DNA from 2 places in the Pseudomonas sp. FG6 genome. Region 2 is predicted to be linked to the other one. Evidence: riboswitches for the same ligand, from Rfam matches in the RefSeq annotation. Region 2 holds a riboswitch; the other holds the start of a gene.
The links. A riboswitch is a leader RNA that binds a small molecule or an ion and turns the genes downstream of it on or off. The one in region 2 is predicted to bind cobalamin.
Positions count from the first base shown of each region.

Region 1 (4,409 bases), on a different contig from region 2:
GGTGGAAGACGGCATTGCCGTGCTCCAGTTCGGTGGCGGCTGCCAGGGCTGCGGCCAGGCCGACGTGACCCTCAAGGAAGGCATCGAGCGCACCTTGCTCGAGCGTATCCCTGAGCTCAAGGGCGTGCGCGACGTGACCGACCACTCGCAAAAAGAAAACGCCTACTACTGATTGTGGCGATACCCTCTTGCGATCAGCTCGTAACCTGTGGAAGCGAGCTTGTGGGAGCAAGGCTTGCCCGCGATGCAAACACCTCGGTGTAGCTGATAGACCGAGGTGACGCCTTCGCGGGCAAGCCTTGCTCCCACAGGGGGATCCAGGTGGATTTTCTGGCGAGTTCAGGGCCGGTAGAGATGCGCATGCCCGGCGCGGTACAACGATGACTCGCTGAACACATCATTGCCCAACACCCGTCCCACCAGGATCAGCGCCGTACGGCGAAAGCCCTTGGCCTGTGCCTTTTCGGCAATGTCGGCCAGCGTGCCCAGCACCCAATCCTGATCCGGCCAGGTCGCCCGGTGGATCACGGCGATCGGGCAATCCGCGCCGTAGTGAGGCAGCAGCTCACTGACGATTTTTTCCAGATGATTGACCCCCAGGTGAATCGCCATGCTCGCGCCGTGCTGCGCCAGGCTGGCCAGTTCTTCTCCGGCAGGCATCGCGGTCTTGTCCGCGTAGCGGGTGAGGATCACGCTTTGGGACACGTCCGGCAGGGTCAGTTCGGCGCCCAGCAGGGCGGCGCAGGCTGACGTGGCGGTCACGCCCGGGATGATCTCGAAAGCAATACCCAATTCCCGCAGGCAGCGGATCTGCTCGCCGATGGCGCCGTACAGGCTCGGGTCGCCGGAATGCACCCGGGCCACGTCCTGGCCTTTGTGGTGGGCGGCCGCGATCAGTTCGATGATCTGTTCCAGGTGCAGTTCGGCGCTGTTGACCACCTGCTCGGCGCAATGCCCCTCCAGCACGGCCTTGGGCACCAGAGAGCCGGCATAAATGATCACCGGGCACTGGCGGATCAGTCGCTGGCCCTTGACGGTGATGAGTTCAGGGTCGCCGGGGCCAGCGCCGATGAAATAGACGGTCATGACCGGCTCCTGTGGAAGGTGGGTGAGGGGGCTAGATGAGGATCGCTCATGATCCGGCGGGCCGATTATCGGGATTTACGACACAACCGCCAATGCCAACGTGCTCTTGGGGCCACGCTGGCGGGTGATCAGCAGCGTTGCCGGTGCCGTGCCCCACTGGTCGGCGAGGGCGAGGGCGGCGCTTTCGGCGATGCCGTAACAACCGGTCCGCTCGTAGGCGATGTCGGAAAGATGGCTGAGCCGTGCCTGATAACCGGCCAGACGTTCGGCACTGAAGCAGGTCAGTGGCAGGGCCAGTTGCCCGGCCAGTTCCAGCAGCCCGGGCTCATCCTGCTTGAGATCGATGCTGGCCAGGCCCCGTACCTGCTGGAGTGCGATGCCGTGGGCCTGCAGCGTCTGTTCGAGCAAGGCGCGCAGCGTGCTCGCCGGGCAACCACGCTGGCACCCCAGGCCGACCACCAGGATCGGCTCGGTGGTCATGCGTCGTGGTGGGCCTGGTCGCCGCGGCGGAACAGCCAGGCGCTGATCAGGCCCAGGGCCAGCCAGAACGCGACGTTGGTCAGTTGCGAGGCGATCTTGAATTGGCTTTCCAGTGCTTCAGGCGCCAGCATCGAGTGGACTTCCGGTTGCGGCGCACCGATCACATGGGGCACCAGCAAGGTCGCCACGCCCAGCAGCTTGAGCAGCCAGTGCCGGCCGAAGGCGATCAGGGCGATGCCCACTGCCGTGGATGCGGCGGTGCCGATCCACCACATCTGCCGCTGGGCCAGGTCGGCGGCTGCCGTGCCGGGCAGCTCTGGGGGCAGGCCGAGGGTCGGCGCGAGGACGAACGTGGCATAACCGGCCAGGCCCCAGAGCAGGCCCTGGGAGGTACGCGTCGGCGCGCGCAGAGTGTACAGGCCCGCCAGCATCAAGGCGAAACCCACTGCTACCACCAGGTTGCCGCCGGTGGTGGACAACACGCGCTGCCAGCCATCTTCGGGTTCCCAGGCCTCGGCGTCATGGGTGTGAGCGACGCCATTGGCGTGTTCATGCACCTCGGCTGCCGGCGCCTTCTCATAGGTTTCGGCCTGCAGAATCAGCGGCGATACCCAGAAACTTTGCAGCAGTGTCAGCAGCAGGGCGGCCAGCAATCCACTGAAACCGGCGGTCTGCGCGATACGCTTGATCATGTCGTCTGGTCTCAGTGGCAAGGAAATGCGGCGCTATGACGGGTGTCGTGGGCGGCGTTGTGCACCGCTTCGATGTGGGAGAAACCGGCGAAATAGACCAGGCCGGCACCCAGGATCGAGGCGAAGATCGCGGCGCTCAGGCGTTGGCTCAGGGTGGTGGTGCTGCGGGTGCTGCGGGCAATGCTGGTGATGGTCGACATGGCGCTTCCCTCTGTTGTTGTCCAGCGGGTGGATCGAGCGCAATGAAAACCCGGGCGAAGGCTCGCCAGGGTTCGAACAGCGCCCGCCCACCGCGGGTTTGTTGAGCATGTATGGGCCGGTCTCCGGGCTCGCGAGGGGCAGGGCATGGGCCTTGCCTGCAAGCGTCACCTTCCCATGCGCCCTTTTTGTAGCAGGGCATACACAGTGGCTCAGACGCTTCGCTCGCTTACCGTTGCGGGGGCAGCACCGGACTGACGTGGCCTTGAAGTAAAGCACACGATTCACCGGTTTCCCGTTTCACCCTCTAAGGGCACCCATAACTGATAGGCGCACAGGAGACCATGGGCGGGGGCGGTGCGTCAATGCACAAGGGGCGCGGCGAGCGGGCTGTTGTGGCGAGGGAGCTTGCTCCCGCTGGGCCGGTTCGACGCCTCGGGCGCAGCGGCCCCCGGCTCTTTGCGGTCGCTGCGCAACCGAGCGGGAGCAAGCTCCCTCGCCACAACCGCGTCCGGCATATTACTTGCGGCGATTGACCCGCCCACACACCCTGCGTAGCCTTGCGCGTTCGAGGTTCTTCGGCGCATGCGCCGGAGCTAAGAAGGGAACGCGGTCCAAGCCGCGGCTGCCCCCGCAACTGTGAACGGTGAGGTTTCTGCAAGGCCACTGTGCATGCCCTTTTATAAAGGCGCACGGGAAGGCGCAGTCATTGCCCGCCAGGCTTTTGGTAAAGCCTTGGCCCGCCGTCAGCCAGGAGACCTGCCTCGAAACAGATTCTCACTACAACCGGGCGGGGTGATCCGGTGGCGAAATCTTCCGCGTGCTTGTGCCTGGGCCTGCGGCAGTCGTCCCGTTTGCCCGCCACCTTGCCAAAGGGCATCCGATGAAAACACTGGCCAAACTTCCCGTCACCATCGTCACCGGTTTCCTCGGCTCGGGTAAAACCACCTTGCTGCGCCACATGCTCGACAACGCCCAAGGCCGTCGCATCGCCGTGATCGTCAACGAGTTCGGCGAGCTGGGCATCGACGGCGAAATCCTCAAGCAGTGCTCCATCGGTTGCACCGAAGAAGAAGCCAACGGTCGCGTCTACGAGCTGGCCAACGGCTGCCTGTGCTGCACGGTGCAGGAAGAGTTCTTCCCGGTGATGCGCGAGCTGGTCGCCCGGCGTGGCGATCTTGACCACATCCTGATCGAAACGTCCGGCCTGGCCCTGCCCAAGCCGTTGGTCCAGGCCTTCCAGTGGCCGGAAATCCGCAATGCCTGCACCGTCGATGCAGTGATCACCGTGGTCGACAGCCCGGCCGTGGCCGCCGGCACCTTTGCCGCGTTCCCCGACCAGGTCGACGCCCAGCGCAAGCTCGACCCGAACCTGGATCACGAATCGCCGCTGCACGAACTGTTCGCCGACCAACTGTCGAGCGCCGACCTGGTGATCCTCAACAAGGCCGACCTGATCAGTCCCGAAGACCTGGCGAAAGTCCGCCTGGAAGTGGCCGAGGAGCTGCCGCCAGCGGTCAAGGTCATCGAAGCCAGCAGCGGGCGCCTGCCGCTGGACGTGTTGATCGGCCTGGGTGTCGGCTCCGAAGAACACATCGACAGCCGCCACAGCCATCACGACCATCACCATGACGGCGATGATGACGACCACGATCATGACGCCTTCGACTCCATTTCCATCGAGCTGCCCCAGGCCGACGAAAGCCTGCTGCTCGACGCCCTGACGCAACTGGTGGTCCAGCACGGCGTGTTGCGGGTCAAGGGTTTCGCCGCTATCCCGAACAAGCCGATGCGTTTGCTGGTGCAGGGCGTGGGCACGCGTTTCGACAAGCACTTCGACCGCCAATGGGGCGCCGATGAAGCCCGGGTTACCCGACTGGTGCTGATCGGCCAGGCGCTGGATGCCGCCCAACTCGAAGCGCAATTGCGCGCCGCCCTCAGCGTCTAAGCCAT
Region 1 is NZ_JBMDJD010000003.1:79,626-84,034, reverse strand. It holds gene nfuA (Fe-S biogenesis protein NfuA) at 1-172, shown strand, start outside; gene cobM (precorrin-4 C(11)-methyltransferase) at 340-1,086, opposite strand; gene ACODSJ_RS02765 (cobalamin biosynthesis protein) at 1,162-1,566, opposite strand; gene ACODSJ_RS02760 (CbtA family protein) at 1,563-2,258, opposite strand; gene ACODSJ_RS02755 (CbtB domain-containing protein) at 2,270-2,458, opposite strand; cobalamin riboswitch at 2,556-2,792, opposite strand; cobalamin riboswitch at 3,011-3,237, shown strand; gene cobW (cobalamin biosynthesis protein CobW) at 3,340-4,404, shown strand; gene cobN (cobaltochelatase subunit CobN) at 4,408-4,409, shown strand, end outside.
Region 1: another riboswitch for cobalamin. It lies ahead of ACODSJ_RS02755 (CbtB domain-containing protein); the one in region 2 lies ahead of cobO (cob(I)yrinic acid a,c-diamide adenosyltransferase).

Region 2 (4,409 bases):
TCCTGCTCCACCAGTTCGCGGATCTGCCCGCGCAAGGCGCGGTCGCTGATGCGAATGAACCGCCACGGCTGCATCAGGCCGACGCTGGGGGCCTGGTGCGCGGCTTCCAGCAGGCGCCGCAACAAGGCCGGCTCGACGGTACCGCCAATGAAGTGGCGCATGTCGCGGCGTTCGGCGATGGCGCGGTAGATCGCTTCGCGTTCGGCTTGGGGGAAGGCGTTGTCGGTCATGGCCGTTTCGCGAGCAAGCCCGCTCCCACACTGATAGCGGTCTCAGGACCAGGCGCAAACAACGCTGCAATCGCCCGCGGATTCGACGGGAAATAGAAGTGCACATAGGAAGCCGTCATCCGCCCCAGCCGAAAGACCGCCTCCGCCCCGCGCCCGCCGTTGGGGCTATGCCCACGGGCAATCGGTTCAAGCTCGGTGCTGGTCAGGGAATGATGGTAGGTGTGTCCACGCAGGGTGCCTTCCGGCAGATCCACCGCTTGCAGCGCCAGGGCAGCCAGGCGCTTTTGCATCTGCGCCTCACCGGTGAGCAACCCCAACAGTTCGGCGCGGGTGCCCTCGACGTCGGTCAATGAATCGAGCAGGTACAACATGCCGCCGCACTCGGCCAGCAACGGTTTGCCGGCAGCATGGTGAGCGCGGATCGCCGTGAGCATCGGCGTGTTCCGGGCCAAGGCGACATGGTGCAGTTCCGGATAACCCCCGGGCAGGTACAGGCTGTCCGCCTCGGGCAGTTCGGTGTCGTGGATCGGAGAAAAGAAGCTCAGTTGCGCGCCCATAGCCCGCAGCAGGTCGAGGCTTGCGCCGTAGGTGAAGGCAAACGCTTCGTCCCGAGCCACGGCGATGCGCACCCCGTCGAGCCAGGGCTGCACGGCGATCACCTCGGGGGCGGCGAATTCTACCGCCGGCGGCAAGGTCACCTCGCAACTGCCGGCCAGGGCTTCGGCGGCGACATCGAGGCGCAGGTCCAAATCGTTCAACTCACTGGCCTGGACCAGGCCGAGGTGGCGGCTGGGCAATTCGATGCCGGTTTCCCGGGACAACGCACCGTACCAGCGCAGACCTTCGGTCAGGCTGCCTTCAAGCAATTGCGCGTGGCGCAGGGTACCGACCCGGTTGGCCAACACCCCGGCGAACGGCAGGTCGGGTTGATAACGCGCCAGCCCCAAGGCCAGGGCGCCGAACGTCTGGGCCATGGCCGTGCCGTCGATCACCGCCAGCACCGGCACGCCGAAATGCCGCGCCAGGTCGGCGCTCGAAGGCGTGCCGTCGAACAGGCCCATCACCCCTTCGATCAGGATCAGGTCCGCGTCGGCGGCGGCTTCCCACAATAACCGGCGACTTTCCTGCTCGCCGACCATCCACATGTCCAATTGATAGACCGGCGCGCCGCTGGCTCGCTCCAGGATCATCGGGTCAAGGAAGTCCGGGCCGCATTTGAAGACGCGCACCTTGCGGCCCTGATTGCGATGCAACCGCGCCAGGGCGGCGGTGACGGTGGTCTTGCCCTGGCCCGAGGCCGGGGCGGCGATCAACACCGCCGGACAGTGACGGCTATTGCTCACAGTTCCACGCCTTTCTGCGCCTTGATGCCGGCCTGGAAGGCGTGTTTGATCATGCCCATTTCCGTCACGGTGTCGGCCAGCTCGATCATCTCGGGCTTGGCGGCACGCCCGGTCACCACCACATGCTGCATCGGCGGACGGGCCTGCAAATCACTCAACACCTGATCGAGGTCGAGGTAGCCGTGCTTGAGGGCGATGTTCAGCTCATCGAGCACCACCAGGCCGATGGCCGGGTCGCTGAGCAACTGGCGCGACACTGCCCAGGCGGCTTCGGCGGCGGCGATGTCGCGCTGGCGATCCTGGGTTTCCCAGGTGAAGCCTTCACCCATGACATGAAAGCGCACCTGCTCGGGGAAGCGGCGGAAAAACAGCTCCTCACCGGTGCTGTTGCGCCCCTTGATGAACTGCACCACGCCGCATTGCATGCCGTGCCCCATGGCTCGTGCGAGCATGCCAAAGGCCGAACTGCTCTTGCCCTTGCCGTTGCCGGTCAGCACCAGCAGCAGGCCACATTCATTCGGCGAGTTGGCGATGCGCTCGTCGATCACGGCCTTCTTGCGCAGCATGCGCGCCAGGTGACGTTCGTCGCGATCGGATGCATCGAGGGTGGGGGAGTCGGTCATGGGGAAGCCTCCGTTTGGGACTGGATAACGGCCGGCGGGGCACAAAAAAGAATGGCAACGAGCCTGGCATCGCCCACCGTGATGCCGTTGGATGAATCAGGCCGGTCTCCGGGCTCATGAGCGGCTTGCGGCCGGGCTGCGCGCCTTCCCATGTCCGATGGACACAGTGGCTTGTGGCAGCCTTGACTCATTTACCGTTGCGGGGGCAGCGCCGGGTTTGCATGGGCTCACCGGCTTCCCTGTTTCACTTTGTCGGCCATCGCCACAAAGCACCTGAAACAAGCCGCGAAGGTTAGAGGGTTGGGGGTGGAGCGTCAATTAAAGCCGCCTGCGGCAACCGGTCGGACATTGGCACGGATCAATAAAGTGCCGCCAATCTTGTGCCACGCTACGGCAGGTGATATCAAATAGGCATCACACCCCGATATCACAATAACAAGAGGGCAATCACATGCAAGGCATGATCATCAGCAATCCGAAGTTGGAATTCCTGCGCCCGCTGCTGGAGCACTGGTTCGATTGCATCGACCGCTACAACGCCGTGCGCGGCGATAACGACACCCCCTACTGGTTCGATGAAAAGGCCAATCTGGGGTTGCTGTCGGCGGCGGCCTGGATGGCCGAGATGGTCACGCTGCAGGACGCCCCGACCCGCAAGCAGAATGAAGAAGGCGAACGCAACGCCCGCGCCGACCTGTTCATCGCCAGTACCGAGGAACGCGCCTTCATCCAGGCCACCCAGCGCTGGCCAAGGGTCAAGAGCCTCAACTTGACCCAGCCGCTGCTCGAAGCCACCTGCGATGCCAAGCGCATCAGCTATGCCAGCGACTTGAGGCTGGGCTGCCTGTTCGTCGCCCCGCAAAAAGCCCAGCAAAGCACCACCCCCGAAGAGTTGCAGGACATGGTCGACGAACTGCAAAAGGAAACCACCTGCGCCGTGGCCTGGTACTTCCCTTACGCCTACCGCAAGTTGCACAACGAGGCCGGCCACTATCATCCGGGCATCGCGGTGTTGTTCAAGCAGGCTCATGGTTGATCCCGTGCAAGAAACTGTGGGAGCTAAGCTTGCTCGCGATGAACGATGACGCGGCTCTGGCAGTTGAACCGTGTCGCCTCCATCGCGAGCAAGCTTGGCTCCCACAGGACCCGGTTCCACAGGGATTTTGGTTGCCTGGCTGACAGGCCGATCCACGGTTGAACCATCACACGTCTACGCTTCTCTATGAATAAGCACATGCATTCATAGGGAAGCCAGCATGCTCAAGCCACCTCATCTTTTGATCGTCGCCCTGGCCGCCGGGCTTGTCGCTTGTGGCGAATCGTCCACGCTGCAGGTGTCCGATGGCAGCGGCCCCTCGCCGAAACTGCCCGAGCCGAACAAGACCCTCATTCCGACCGTCAACATCGCCGAAGCGGTCGGCTGGCCGGACGGTGCCAAGCCCACTGCGGCCGCGGGCCTGCAAGTGGGCGCGTTCGCCGACCACCTCGACCACCCGCGCTGGCTCTACGTGCTGCCCAATGGCGACGTGCTGGTGGCCGAAACCAACGCCCCGCCCAAGCCGGACGATACCAAGGGCATCCGTGGCTGGGTGATGAAAAAAGTCATGGGCCGCGCCGGCGCCGGAGTGCCCAGCCCCAATCGCATCACGCTGCTACGCGACGCCAATCACGACGGCATCGCCGAAACCCGCTCGGTGTTCCTGGAAAACCTCAACTCGCCGTTCGGCATGACCCTGGTGGGCAATGACCTGTACGTGGCCGACACCGACCGGCTGATTCGCTTCCCTTATAAAGAAGGCGACACCCAGATCAAGGCGCAGCCGACCAAGGTCGTCGACCTGCCCGGTGGCTCGATCAACCACCACTGGACCAAGAACGTGATTGCCAGCCGTGACGGCAGCAAGCTGTATGTCACCACCGGCTCCAACAGCAACGTGGCGGAGAACGGCATGGAGGCTGAGGAAGGTCGCGCGGCGATCTGGGAAGTGGACCGCGCCAGCGGCACTCACCGCATCTTCGCTTCAGGCTTGCGCAACCCCAACGGCCTGGCCTGGGAACCGCGCAGCGGAGCATTGTGGACCGCGGTGAACGAACGCGACGAAATCGGCAGCGACCTGGTCCCGGACTACATCACCTCGGTCAAGGATGGCGCCTTCTATGGCTGGCCCTACAGCTACTATGGGCAGCACATCGATGTCCGGGTCGAACCGCAG
Region 2 is NZ_JBMDJD010000036.1:17,215-21,623, forward strand. It holds gene bluB (5,6-dimethylbenzimidazole synthase) at 1-230, opposite strand, end outside; gene ACODSJ_RS20455 (cobyrinic acid a,c-diamide synthase CobB) at 227-1,573, opposite strand; gene cobO (cob(I)yrinic acid a,c-diamide adenosyltransferase) at 1,570-2,196, opposite strand; cobalamin riboswitch at 2,279-2,488, opposite strand; gene ACODSJ_RS20465 (hypothetical protein) at 2,648-3,232, shown strand; gene ACODSJ_RS20470 (PQQ-dependent sugar dehydrogenase) at 3,453-4,409, shown strand, end outside.